Regions from separate parts of the Bradyrhizobium sp. ORS 86 genome, predicted to be linked through region 2. Evidence: predicted binding sites of a transcription regulator. Region 2 holds the regulator's gene; each other region holds the start of a gene.

Region 1 (4,696 bases), 1.1 Mb from region 2:
CCACGGCGTAACGCTCGGGGACACGAGCGTATCGATCCTCATCGTCGGCGTTGAAGCGTTCCATTTCATCCAGGGTGTCGCGTCGAGATAACGGATCGGTGGCAGCGTCAGGGTGCCGCCGGGTTTCGTAGCTGCCTGTTGCGGTGAACTCTCCATTCCCCATGCGGCCAGCGAGGGTAGCGTTAGGACCGACGCCAGCAACGCTGTCATGAGATTTCGGAAGATGCGATTTGTGTGCTTCCCCGCACGAGCGGAGTCAATGGTGTGATCTCTGATCATCTCATCCTCCTATCGTTCGAAATCATGCGATGGTTGCGAAGCTCGAGGCCAGCATGAACCAGTTCAGAGCAGCCCGGCTTCGATCTGCATGCTCATTGTGGTCTCAGTTCCCCTTGTGTGTTGGTCGGCTCCTTGTGCAGCACTTGAGGGAGCACCCGGCCGTCAGGCGGCCGGGCGCAGTCTTGTCAGAAGTCCATCGGCGGCGCGGCCGAAGTGTGAGCGTCCGGCTTCTTGGGTTTGTCGGCGACCAGCGCTTCCGTGGTGATCAGCAGAGACGCGACCGAGGCGGCGTCCTGCAAGGCAGTACGAACGACTTTCGCAGGATCGATCACACCAGCCTTCACCAGGTCCTGGTATTCGCCGGTTGCAGCGTTGAAGCCCCAGTTGTAACTGGCATTCTCAAGGAGCTTACCAACTATCAGTGAGCCGTCTTCGCCAGCGTTCTGGACAATCTGCCGCGCAGGAACCTGGATAGCGCGGCGTACGATGTCGACGCCTGCCTTCTGATCGGCATTGGCAGTCTTGACCCCATCGAGCGCCTTAAGCGCGCGGAGTAGCGCGACGCCGCCGCCGGGAAGGATTCCCTCCTCCACTGCTGCGCGCGTGGCGTGGAGCGCATCGTCAACCCGATCCTTCTTCTCCTTGACCTCGACCTCGGTGGCGCCGCCGACGCGGATCACCGCAACGCCGCCGGCGAGTTTTGCGAGTCGCTCCTGCAATTTCTCGCGATCATAGTCCGACGTCGTTTCTTCGATCTGCGCCTTGACCTGGGCGACGCGGGCTTCGATGTCCTTCTTGGCACCAGCCCCGTTGACGATCGTGGTGTTCTCCTTGTCGATCACCACCTTCTTGGCGCGGCCGAGCATATTCAAGGTTACATTTTCGAGCTTGATGCCGAGGTCCTCCGCAATCGCCGTGCCGCCAGTGAGAATGGCGATGTCCTCGAGCATGGCCTTGCGCCGGTCCCCAAAGCCCGGCGCCTTCACGGCAGCGACCTTCAGTCCTCCGCGCAGCCGGTTGACGACAAGCGTTGCCAAGGCTTCGCCTTCGACGTCCTCTGCGACGATCAGGAGCGGATTGCCCGTCTGCACCACCGCCTCCAGCAGCGGAAGCATAGTCTGCAGTCCGGACAGCTTCTTCTCGTGGATCAGAATGTAGGGATCCTCGAGCTCGACGCGCATCTTTTCGGCGTTGGTCACGAAGTATGGCGAGACATAGCCGCGGTCGAACTGCATGCCTTCGACGACCTCGAGCTCAGTGTTGAGGCTCTTGGCTTCCTCGACCGTGATGACGCCCTCGTTGCCGACCTTCTGCATGGCGTCAGCGAGGAAACGGCCGATTTCGGTGTCGCCGTTCGCGGAGATCGTCCCGACCTGCGCAATCTCGTCATTGGAAGTGACTTTCTTGGCGTGCGCTTTCAGGTCGCCGACGATCGCCTCAACCGCAAGATCGATGCCGCGCTTGAGATCCATCGGATTCATGCCGGCCGCGACCGACTTTGTGCCTTCCTTGACGATCGCCTGCGCCAGGACGGTCGCGGTGGTAGTGCCGTCGCCAGCGAGATCGTTGGTCTTGGACGCGACCTCGCGCACCATCTGGGCGCCCATATTCTCGAACTTGTCCTCCAGCTCGATTTCCTTGGCAACGGTGACGCCGTCCTTGGTGATGCGCGGCGCGCCGAATGGTTTCTCGATCACCACGTTGCGTCCCTTGGGACCGAGCGTGACTTTCACCGCATTGGCCAGTGTGTCCACTCCCCGCAGCATGCGCTCGCGGGCCTCGGTCGAAAATTTTACGTCCTTGGCAGCCATGTTCTAAATCTCCTTTCTGTTCGATGACTGTCAGCTTCCCGGCGGCGTCAGGCCGCCTTCTTCAACTTGCCTGTGTGCTCGACGATGCCGAGCAAATCGCTCTCCTTCATGATCAGCAGATCCTGGCCGTCAATTTTCACCTCGGTCCCCGACCATTTGCCGAACAGAACCCGATCCCCAGCCCTCACATCGAGCGGGACCAGTTGGCCTTGCTCATTCCGCGCGCCAGGGCCGGCGGCAATAATCTCGCCTTCTTGCGGCTTCTCTTTTGCGGTGTCGGGAATGATGATGCCGCCGGCGGTCTTCTCCTCGGCATCGATGCGACGCACGAGCACACGATCGTGCAACGGACGGAAATGCATGAACATCCTCCTTAATAGTCTAGCGATGTCATTTGACCGGTGCCGATAACGAGCCCCCGGCGAAAGTTCCACCTAGGGAAGAGGGACTTGGTTTCAAGACCCGGAACAAAAAATTTTGGCACTCTCATCCAATGACTGCCGGACGGACTTGAGGGCGGGCCCTAGCCACCCAGTTAAGCGGACGCGCATCCATATAATTCATTGTAATATAATGAGAAAATAATATCGCGGTCGCTACTGCGATCACATCGCCGGGCGGCGGCAACGTCGGGATTGGCTTCGCCGTGCCCCATCAACATGCCAAAGAAAGCCATGATCAGCTGATTGCGACGGGCCGCGTTGAGCGGGCCCAACAGGCATGGCGCCAAAGATGCCCCAGCCGCCGGTCACCTCGAAGGACGAGAATCAAGGAGATCAGCTCAGGCTCTTCAGCCGAGCGTGCGGGCCTCGCCCAAAGGCGACATCATCGTGAAGGCCAACGACCTCCTGATCCGGAGCGCGACGCAGGTGCGGAATCTGATTGGGCCTACGCCGGTTGACCAACAGGTGCATCTGCTCTCGTTGAGCAAGCCTACGGACGCGAAAGCGTGACGGTTGAGGTGCTTCCGCTAGTGGAGAAAAAGTCTAGGTTAGAACACCCAAAATCTGCATCGGCTGCTCATGCAGCCGGTGCAGATTTCATCAGTTTAGCTTTGCTTCGTCTCAAGCACGCACCCGGTGCAGATTTCATCGGTTTAGCTTTACTTCGTCTCAAGCACCGCGGCTTCCGCTTGCGCTTGCGTGACGGCGTGCCTTAACAGCTCCCCACCATGCGCGCTTTTGGCGGCCTGCCGCCGAGAGATCCGATGCCGATGTATGCGGCGCATTTCGATCTGACTTCAACGACGAGCAGGTCGCGTAGGCGGTAAGGGCTGTCTGTCCTCCAACGGTGATGCCCACGAGCTTTTTCCGTCTCTAGCCAATGAGCGCTGCGCAGCAATGAACGGCAGTGGTTGCCACGATCAGGATGTTAGCGAGCATGATGCCCAAGATCGCTTCCGTGAACATGATGGTGACCTCCCACGACAATGTCGATAGAGCCACGCCTTTTTTTGCCGCTGGAATCCACTGTTTCAGAGGAGGCTGTTTTGGCCGAGACCGCCGCGACATGAGAAGAGCTCGCGACCCGGGCGCGCACTGCGTTCCTCACTCGCTGAAACGCACGTTGCTCGATCTGCCGGATTCGTTCGCGCGAAATACGAAACTGCCGCGCCAGTTCGTCCAGCGTCTTCGGCTCGTCCGCGAGCATCCGAGATTCGAGGATTTCTCGTTCGCGCCCCGACAATAGCTCAAGTGCCTCCGAGAGAGCCGCCTCTCGTCGCCCGTAGTCATCCATGTCCATCAGCTGGCGTTCGGGATCAGGTGAAGGATCGACCAGCCGGTCTTGCCAGTCCTCCGTGGTCTCCTCATCGCTGATGGGAACGTTAAGTGAGATATCGCCGCGGAGCCGCCGATCCATCTCGACCACCTCCGGGGGAGTAACCTTCAGTTGCGCCGCGACGTAGCTTATCTGATCGACGCCCAAATCCGTTTCCTGAAAGGCGGATAGTCTGCTCCTGAGCCTGCGAAGATTGAAGAATAGTTTCTTTTGGGCAGCTGTGGTCCCCATCTTCACGAGCGACCACGACCTCAAAACGTATTCCTGGACCGATGCCTTGATCCACCACATCGCATAGGTGGCCAGCCGAAAGCCCCTCTCCGGCTCAAAGCGCTTAACGGCCTGCATCAAACCAAGATTGGCTTCCGAAATGAGGTCGGCGATTGGCAGGCCGTATCGGCGATACCCCATCGCAACCTTGGCCGCCAGCCTAAGATGACTCGTGACAAGACGGTATGCAGCCTCGCGGTCGCCGTGCTCGCGCCAACGCCTTGCGTAGCTGACCTCTTCGGATGCGGTGAGAAGTGGGAATTTCCGAACCTCGACAAGATAGCGGGAAAGCCCTCCCTCGGAGAGGGATGGCAGTGCCGTGATGGTCGCCATGGCGGTCGCTCCTTCCTTCACTCACGTGCGCGAAAGCTTACCGAGAGATGGTCGCCGCCCTGGCAACCTTGCTAGCGAGAGACCTCAGCCTGCTCCGCAATTGCGGAACCTGCTTCAGGTAGACTCTCGCAAAGCATCGCGCGGAAAAGCGGAGACGACTCGACCGCTGGTCGAGTGAATTCATGAGATGATCGAACCTCCGGCTGAATCGCCGGACAAAGGCG
Region 2 (4,696 bases):
GACGGACGCATCACGATGTCCGAGCCCATCCGGATCGATGGCCAGCCCGGCTACGAGACACGGATCGACGCGACCAGCGGCAAGGACAATACGCCGGTGACCATCGTACAGTGGCTGCGGTTCGGTTCGCAGTCGTCCGTGCGCATCATCGGCAGCTCACCGCGCACGGACTGGGGGACGGCGTTCCCACGCTTCCGCGCGGTGCGCGACGGCATTGAGCCGCGCGGCTGATCCCGCGTCCCGCAAGACGCGCCGAAGAAAATCGGACTTTCGCCGGCAGACAGACGGAACTAGCCTCCTCGCGCGGGTTCACGCGAGCGGGGAGAGGAACGATGTTGGATCGACGACAGGTTGTTGCGGGTCTCGGCGCGGCGGCCCTGGCAGCCCTGGTTCCAGGCCGGCTTTGGGCGGCGACGATCCGGCCCGATGATGCCTCGGCGCTGCTGGTGATTGACGTCCAGAACTGCTTCCTGCCCGGCGGCAGTCTTGCGGTGAAGGACGGTGAGCAGGTGGTGCCTGTGATCAACAGGATCGCCAAGAGCTTCGCCAATGTGGTGATGACCCAGGATTGGCACACGCCTGGGCACGTCTCCTTCGCCTCAACCCATTCCGGCAAGAAGCCATTCGAGGTGATCGATCTTGCCTATGGCAAGCAAGTGCTGTGGCCGGACCATTGCGTGCAGGGCACCGATGGCGCCGCACTGTCGAAGGATCTCGCAATCCCGCAGGCCGAGCTGATCATCCGCAAGGGCTTCCACAGGGATGTCGACAGCTACTCCGCCTTCACCGAGGCCGACGGCAAGACCACCACCGGACTTGCCGCCTATCTGAAGGCACGCAACGTCACGCGCGTGTTCGTGGCCGGCCTCGCCACGGATTTCTGCGTGGCCTGGACGGCGCTCGACGCCCGTAAGGCCGGCTTCGAAACCTATGTGGTGGACGACGCCTGCCGCGGCATCGACACCCAGGGCTCGCTCGCCAAGGCGTGGGCCGACATGGACAAGGCCGGCGTCAAGCGCATCCAGTCGTCGGATATCGCCTAAGCAGATTGCGAGGTCGGACCCTCAGGCCGTGAAATCGGCAGCCGGGGCGGCCTTGGCGCCGCCCTTGGAAACGCCGACCAGCGCCGGACGCAGCACGCGCTCGCCGATCATGTAGCCGGCCTGCACGACCTGGACGACGGTGCCTGACGGCACCGACGGGTCCGGCACTTCGAACATCGCCTGCTGGAAGTTCGGATCGAACTTCTCGCCCATCGGATCGAATTTCTTCACGCCGTTCTTTTCCAGCGCGCTGAGCAGCGAGCGCTCGGTCAATTCGACGCCTTCGATCAGCGCCTTCAGGCCGGGATCGGCGGCTTCCTTGGCCTCGGCCGGAACGGCGTCGAGCGCGCGCTGCAGATTGTCGGCGATCTCGAGCACATCGCGGGCAAAGCCGGTAATGCCGTAGGTCTTGGCATCGGCGACCTCGCGGCGGGTGCGCTGACGGAGGTTCTCCATCTCGGCCAAGGTGCGCAGCGTCTTGTCGCGCGCCTCCGCCAGTTCCTTGGCCAACGCCTCGGCCGACCCGACCTCGGGATCATCAGGCATGACGTAGGGTTTGGAGACCACAGGCTCACCCGTCGGCGCCGGATTGTCGGTATTGTCATTCGTCCGGTTCGGATCGGTCATGGCTTGCCTTCTCGAAAACTCGCGTCGGTTCAAATCTTGGGGATTGGTCAGGCGGGATATCGTGCTTTGGCGGCGAAAATCAAGCGGTCCCTCCGGCTTCCGGTCAGCCGCCCAGGATCTTGCTCACGATGCGCGCGGCGTAATCGACCGTCGGGATCACCCTGGCGTAATTGAGCCGCGTCGGTCCGATCACGCCGAGAACGCCGACGACCCGGCCCTGGGCATCGCTGTAAGGCGCCATGATGGTTGAGGAACCCGACAACGAGAACAGCTTGTTCTCCGAACCGATGAAGATCCGCACCCCCTCGCCGCGTTCGGCACGGCCGAGCAGATCAATCACGCCCCGTTTGGTCTCGAGGTCGTCGAACAACGACTTGATGCGCTCGAGATCGTCGAGCGCATGCAGATTCTCGAGCAAATTGGCATGGCCGCGCACGATGAGCTGCCGATCCTCGTGCTCGCCGCCGGACCAGCTCGCGATTCCGGCCGCGACGACCTTCTGGGTGAGCTGGTCCAGTTCGGCCCGGCTCTGCGTCAACGCGGTCTCGAGCTCGAGGCGCGCTTCGGCCAGCGTCCGGCCACGAATCCGTGCATTGAGGAAATTGCTCGCTTCGGTCAGCGCCGAGGAGGGAACACCTGGTGGCAGCGCCAGAACGCGATTTTCGACCTGACCGTCTTCGCCGACCAGCACGACCAACGCCTTCTCGGGCTCCAGCCGGACGAATTCGATGTGCTTCAAGCGCGCGTTCGACTTCGGCGTCAGCACCACTGCCGCAGCGCGGGTCAGGCCCGACAGTCGCATCAGCGCTTCCTCGAGCGCAGCCTCGACCGTTTGCGCGCGACCGACCGAGGCAAGCTGGGTCCGGATCGACTGCCGCTCGTCCTCGGTGAGATCGCCGACTTGCATCAAGGCATCGACGAAGAAGCGCAGACCGAGCTCGGTCGGCAGCCGGCCGGCCGAGGTGTGCGGGGCATAGATCAGGCCGAGTTGCTCGAGGTCCGACATCACGTTGCGGACCGACGCCGGCGACAGCGGCAGGGCGATCAGGCGCGAAATGTTGCGCGAGCCGACCGGCTCGCCGGTCGCCAGATAGCTCTCGACGATTTGACGAAAAATGTCGCGCGAACGCTCATTGAGCTGAGCCAGCCCCGCATGCGGTGCGATCAAGCCTATCGGATCGTGGTGAGCCACACTCCAGTCCCTCACATTGCCCCTAATTTGTCGATCCGGGAGGCCGGTGACAAGCATGCATTCGGCCCCCAGAACCAGGGCCGAAAACCCTTGCCGCTGCTCCTTCCCCCTCCTACAAGCACGGCCAGCCACTTCTCTCGGATTTTTGGAGGACTTCATGCGGCCAAGCCGCCGTGCGCCCGATGAACTGCGTCCCGTGTCGCTGGAACGCGGCGTCGTCAAATATGCCGAGGGTTCCTGCATGGTGAAGTTCGGCGACACCCATGTGCTGGTGACGGCGACGCTGGAGGAGCGGTTGCCTCCCTGGCTCAAGGGTCAGGGCCGGGGCTGGGTCACCGCCGAATACGGCATGTTGCCGCGCGCCACCCTGGAGCGCACCCGACGCGAGGCCTCGGCCGGCAAGCAGGGCGGTCGCACAGTTGAAATCCAGCGGCTGATCGGCCGTTCGCTGCGCGCGGCCATCGATCTCGAAGCATTGGGCGAGCGCCAGATCACCGTCGATTGCGACGTGATCCAGGCCGATGGCGGCACCCGCACCGCCTCGATCACCGGCGCCTGGGTGGCGCTGGCCGACTGCATCAACTGGATGAAGACCCGCAACATGCTGAAGACCAACGTGCTGCGCGACAATGTGGCGGCGATCTCCTGCGGCATCTACCAGGGCACACCGGTGCTCGATCTCGATTATGCCGAGGATTCCGAAGCCGAGACCGACGCCAATTTCGTCATGACCGGCGATGGCCGCATCATCGAGGTGCAGGGCACCGCCGAGAAGACGCCGTTCTCGCAGGACGAATTCCTGGCGCTGATGGCACTGGCACGCAAAGGTGTCGCGCGTCTGGTCGACTTGCAAAAGATCGCGGTGGCGTAGTCAGATTGGTTATGCATCGCCGAATCACCGGAAGGCTCGTGATCGCCACCCACAATCCCGGCAAGCTTGCCGAGATGCGGGAGCTGCTGGCACCGTACGGTGTCGAAGCGGTATCCGCCGGTGAGCTCGGCCTCGCCGAGCCCGAAGAGACCGGCGATAACTTTCGCGCCAATGCGGCAATCAAGGCGATCGCGGCGGCCAAGGCGACGGGATTGCCAGCCTTTGCGGATGACTCCGGACTCGTGGTCGACGCGTTGGACGGGGCGCCGGGCATCTATTCGGCGCGCTGGGCCGGCGAGGGCAAGGACTTCATGGCCGCGATGACGCGGATCGAGCGCCTGCTGCAGGAGCGCGGCGCTACCACGCCGGACCGCCGAAGTGCACATTTCGTTTCCGCGCTGTGCGTGGCATGGCCGGACGATCATCTCGACGAGGTCGAGGCCCGCGTCGATGGAACCTTGGTCTGGCCGCCGCGCGGCACGGCCGGCTTCGGCTACGATCCGGCCTTCCTGCCTGACGGCCACGCGCGGACATTTGGCGAGATGACCAGCATCGAGAAACACGGCCTGCCGCCGCTCGGCCTTGGCCTGTCGCATCGCGCGCGCGCCTTCGTGAAGCTCGCGGAGATCTGCCTTGAGCCGCACTGAACGAGCAGCCTTCGGCGTCTACGTGCACTGGCCGTTCTGCCTGTCGAAATGCCCGTATTGCGATTTCAACAGTCATGTGCGGCATGCGCCGGTCGACGAAGAGCGCTTCGTGCGCGCGTTTGCTCGCGAGATCGAGACGACGGCGGCGCGCGTTCCGGGCCGCGAGGTCTCCTCGATCTTCCTCGGCGGCGGCACGCCCTCGTTGATGCAGCCGCAGACCGTCGGGGCGGTGCTCGACGCGATCGGCAAGCACTGGTCGGTGGCGCGCGATGTCGAGATCACGCTCGAGGCCAATCCGACCAGCGTGGAGGCGACG
Region 3 (4,696 bases), 2.9 Mb from region 2:
CGCGCCTCGTGCATTGCGCGAATATGTTTCGCCCAACGTCTCCGTCATCTGTTCGGATGCGGCCCGCGCGCGGGCAAGACCCTGTTCGGCAAGATCGCCGATTACGCCCGGCAAGGCGATCTTCGGGAAGCTCGACAACGGCATGCCAAAGATATTCGTGCCGTTCACTGTGACTTTCATTTCTGTTTCACTCAAGACGCAGTTCCTCTCTCAAGCGAAAGCATTCCCCGCAACGCTCGCTCGCGTCACGAGAGCTGACGCTCCGTGTTCGGTTCAGATTCCAGGTGAGCAGTTTTGATCCAGTCCCGATCGTACTGTGCGGGACGAACATGGGACTGTCGGTTCGGTTTGCGACTCTCGCGAACAATTTTTTTGAAGTTGTCAACTCAGACCAAGGTATGTTTGCGGGCGTGGCTGTGCATAGCGTGGACATCGTGAGCGTCAGATGACTCCTCGCTTCAGCGTGAGGTTGTGCAGCGCGCCCACCATGAGCTGCGCTGCGGTAAGCACCCACGTGGCTTGCCGCAAACAAAAACCCCGGCATCGCTGCCGGGGTTTTGCGTTTCGCTTTCGTTGAGCGAGATCCCGGCTCTGCGGTGCACCGCTGCGCGCTGCACCGCGTCCAGGACGACTCCGTCGCTTAGAAGTCCATGCCGCCCATGCCGCCGCCCGGAGGCATTGCAGGGCCGGCAGCGTTCTTCTTCGGCAGTTCGGCGACCATCGCTTCGGTGGTGATCAAGAGCGCCGCAACCGAGGCAGCGTTCTGGATCGCGGTGCGCACGACCTTGGTCGGGTCGATGATGCCCTTCTTGACGAGATCGGCATAGTCGCCGGTCTGGGAGTCGAAGCCGTGATTGTAGGCCTTGTTCTCCAGGATCTTGCCGACGATCACCGAACCGTCCTCACCGGCGTTGATCGCGATCTGGCGAGCGGGAGCCGACAGCGCCTTGCGCACGATCTCGACGCCGGTCTTCTGGTCGTCGTTCTTGGTGCGCAGGCCCTTGAGCTGCTCGGAAGCACGGAGCAGGGCGACGCCGCCACCCGGGACGATGCCTTCCTCGACAGCCGCACGGGTCGCGTGCATCGCGTCATCAACGCGATCCTTGCGCTCCTTCACCTCGACTTCGGTCGCGCCGCCGACGCGGATCACCGCGACGCCGCCCGCGAGCTTGGCGAGACGCTCCTGCAGCTTCTCACGGTCGTAGTCCGAGGTGGTCTCCTCGATCTGCGCCTTGATCTGGGCAACGCGAGCGTCGATGTCGGCCTTCTTGCCGGCGCCGTTGACGATCGTGGTGTTCTCCTTGTCGATCATCACCTTCTTGGCGCGGCCGAGCATCTGCAACGTGACGTTCTCGAGCTTGATGCCGAGGTCTTCCGAGATGGCCTGGCCGCCGGTCAGGATCGCGATGTCCTGCAGCATGGCCTTGCGGCGATCGCCGAAGCCCGGAGCCTTGACGGCCGCGACCTTCAGGCCGCCACGCAGGCGGTTGACGACGAGGGTGGCGAGCGCTTCGCCTTCGACGTCTTCAGCGACGATGACCAGCGGCTTGCCGGTCTGCACCACGGCCTCGAGCAGCGGCAGCAGCTCGTTCAGCGAGGAGAGCTTCTTCTCGTTGATCAGGATGTAGGCGTCGTCCATCTCAACGCGCATCTTGTCGGCGTTGGTGACGAAGTAGGGCGAGATGTAGCCGCGGTCGAACTGCATGCCCTCGACGACGTCGAGTTCGGTTTCGAGCGACTTGGCTTCCTCGACCGTGATCACGCCCTCGTTGCCGACCTTCTTCATGGCGTCGGCGAGGAACTTGCCGATCTCGGCGTCGCCGTTGGCCGAAATCGTGCCGACCTGGGCGATCTCCTCGTTCGAGGTGACCTTCTTGGAGTTCTTCTGGAGGTCCGCAACGACGGCTTCGACCGCGAGGTCGATACCGCGCTTCAGATCCATCGGGTTCATGCCGGCGGCGACCGACTTGGCGCCTTCCTTCACGATCGCCTGGGCGAGCACGGTGGCGGTGGTGGTGCCGTCGCCGGCCGCGTCAGCGGACTTGGAGGCGACTTCGCGCACCATCTGGGCGCCCATGTTCTCGAACTTGTCGTCGAGCTCGATCTCCTTGGCGACGGTGACGCCGTCCTTGGTGATGCGGGGAGCGCCGAACGACTTCTCGAGCACCACGTTGCGGCCCTTCGGACCGAGGGTGACCTTCACCGCGTTGGCGAGGACGTCGACGCCGCGCAGCATCTTGTCGCGCGCCTCGACGGAGAATTTGACTTCTTTGGCTGCCATCTGAGTTTTTCCTTGAGAGATTTAACCAGGGAGGGAGAGGGGCGCTTAAGCGGCCTTCTTCTTGGAAGCGGGGACGTCGAGCACGCCCATGATGTCGCTTTCCTTCATGATCAGCAGGTCTTCGCCGTCGATCTTGACCTCGGTGCCCGACCACTTGCCGAACAGGACGCGGTCGCCGACCTTGACGTCGATGGGGACCAGCTTGCCAGCCTCGTCGCGGCCACCCGGGCCGACGGCGATGACTTCGCCCTGGGAGGGCTTTTCCTTGGCAGTGTCCGGAATGATGATGCCGCCAGCAGTCTTCTCTTCGGCGTCGATGCGCTTGACCACGACGCGGTCGTGAAGCGGACGGAATTTCATGCAGTCCTCCTAAACATTTGCATATGCTGTAGATTTTGGAGTGTTAGCAGTCCAGCCTGGCGAGTGCCAGACTGGCTGCGGAGGAGATAGGCCAAGCCGTTGCAGCGGGCAAGAGCCTCTAGCAGAAATTTTGGCACTCGCGGACGGGCGCTGCTAGGATCATTTCGGCATCCTTAATGCGGCCGCCATCGCCTTCCAGGCGCTATTAGCAGATGCGGTAAGCTGCTGCCAACGCAGGAAATTTCAACAACCTTTTAAACATTCAGGCTTGAGATGGGTTAGTCGCGTGCGTCACATTTCTCTCATGTGAGCGCATCCATGCCGGTGGTCCGGTGGGGTCGACCACCATGTGAATGCGCTCCGTCACAGGAGGTTGGCATGGTCTCGCGAGTTGGTGGGGTTGTTTCCGACGATTTCCGGAAGCAGTTGCTGGGATATGGGCTGACGACGGCGCAGATTCTCTATCGGATGCCGGATCACCCCTCGCTGCTGCAGACCTACATCTGGCAGAACTACGATCTGTTTCCGAAATTTCCGGCGCTGCAGGACTTCCTCGCCTTCTGGCAGCAGGAGCTCGAGGGGCCGCTGTTCTCGGTGACGGTCGCGCACTCCAAATTGGTCAAGCCCGCGGAGCTGCGCGCCGTCGACGGCGTCTTCCGGCTGCATTGACCGGCGGAGGGGCCACGACACAATCGTGCCGTGGCGACCATCTGGCCACCTGCCTGAGCGCGCAGGCAAGTTCGCGCGTACCCAGTCCTTTCGCCCATCTCCCGAGAGGCTTTTGTGCTAGCCTCGTCGTGATGAAAGACGGGAGGAGCCACCAATGGCCAAGCGAAAGCCGGCATCAAGACCAGCAGTCAAGACCGCGGTAAGGAAGAAATGGACTGGGCTCGGGAGCGTCGCCAAACCCTCGGCGCGCAAGACCATCAAGTCGAAGGGGCGCGTCTCGACCGCCGGGAAGACAACAACGAAGACGGCAACAAAGTCCAAATCCAAGGCGCGGCCGAAGCAGCGTATCGCCATCAGCCATCACCGCGAGGAAGCCTTCAAGGCCGATGGCTTGCGCGCCTATGCCAAATACCGCGACCTCGGCATCGCCGACGCCACGCACGGCCTGGCGCGGGCGCATGTGATCCGGCTGCAGGGCCCCTGCAACCCGGACGAGGTATCGAAGCTGCATTATCACGACGTCGAATTCCAGATGGTCTACGTGCTCAAGGGCTGGGTGAAGACCTACATGGAAGGCGAGGGCGAAACGCTGATGCAGCAAGGCAGCGCCTGGACCCAGCCGCCGCGCATCCGGCACATGATCCTGGATTACTCCGATGACGTCGAACTGCTGGAAGTGATCCTGCCGGCGGAGTTCAAGACGGTCGAGTTGACGGCGTAGGATACTGTCGTTCCGGGGCGATTCGAAGCATCGAACCCGGAACCTCGAGATTCCGGGTCTGGTCCTTTGGACCATCCCGGAATGACGACTTCGTCGTCACGTCAACACCCCCACGATCGCGCCCATCAGGCACGTCGTCAGCGTGCCCGATACGATCGACTTCAGGCCGAGCGCATTGATCTCCTCGCGCCGCTCCGGCGCCATGATGCCGAGACCGCCGATCATGATGCCGAGGCTGGCGAAGTTGGCGAAGCCGCACATTGCGTAGAGCATGATCAGCCGCGAGCGCGGATCGAGCACGTCGGGGCCGAGCTTCGACAGGTCGACATAGGCGATCAGCTCGTTCAGCACGGTCTTGGTGCCCATCAGGCTTCCCGCGGTGACCGCCTGTGACCAGGGCAGGCCCATCAGCCAGCACACCGGCGCCATCGCATAGCCGAGCAGCCGCTGCAGCGAGATCTTTGCGCCGCCGATCTCCGGCAACAGGCCGACGATCGCATTGAGGAGATACACCAGCGCGACCAGCACCAGCAGCATCGCGGTGATGTTCATCAGCAGCTCGAGCCCGGCCGCGGTGCCCTTGACGATCGCGTCCATCGTCGACGAGACGTGGATGTCGGGATCGTCCAGCGATCCGCCGGTGCGCTTGTCCGTCGTCTCCGGCA

The links. The regulator HrcA, encoded in region 2, represses chaperone genes, less so after heat shock. The targets are predictions, from matches to a motif close to GTTAGCACTCNCNNNNNGNGAGTGCTAAC.
Region 1: a site for HrcA is predicted at 2,567-2,595, ahead of groES (co-chaperone GroES). Genes of this name have one in related genera too.
Region 3: a site for HrcA is predicted at 2,684-2,712, ahead of groES (co-chaperone GroES). Genes of this name have one in related genera too.

What each region holds. Positions count from the first base shown of each region.
Region 1 covers NZ_CP120699.1:1,305,104-1,309,799, reverse strand. The annotation lists gene P6U25_RS05990 (hypothetical protein) at 1-279, opposite strand, end outside; gene groL (chaperonin GroEL) at 465-2,090, opposite strand; gene groES (co-chaperone GroES) at 2,138-2,452, opposite strand; gene rpoH (RNA polymerase sigma factor RpoH) at 3,462-4,472, opposite strand.
Region 2 covers NZ_CP120699.1:165,435-170,130, forward strand. The annotation lists gene P6U25_RS00770 (hypothetical protein) at 1-231, shown strand, start outside; gene pncA (bifunctional nicotinamidase/pyrazinamidase) at 333-1,043, shown strand; gene grpE (nucleotide exchange factor GrpE) at 1,065-1,670, opposite strand; gene hrcA (heat-inducible transcriptional repressor HrcA) at 1,774-2,862, opposite strand; gene rph (ribonuclease PH) at 3,020-3,733, shown strand; gene rdgB (RdgB/HAM1 family non-canonical purine NTP pyrophosphatase) at 3,745-4,380, shown strand; gene hemW (radical SAM family heme chaperone HemW) at 4,367-4,696, shown strand, end outside.
Region 3 covers NZ_CP120699.1:3,085,645-3,090,340, forward strand. The annotation lists gene P6U25_RS13945 (phasin family protein) at 1-180, opposite strand, end outside; gene groL (chaperonin GroEL) at 641-2,281, opposite strand; gene groES (co-chaperone GroES) at 2,327-2,641, opposite strand; gene P6U25_RS13960 (usg protein) at 3,020-3,310, shown strand; gene P6U25_RS13965 (cupin domain-containing protein) at 3,465-4,031, shown strand; gene P6U25_RS13970 (NupC/NupG family nucleoside CNT transporter) at 4,128-4,696, opposite strand, start outside.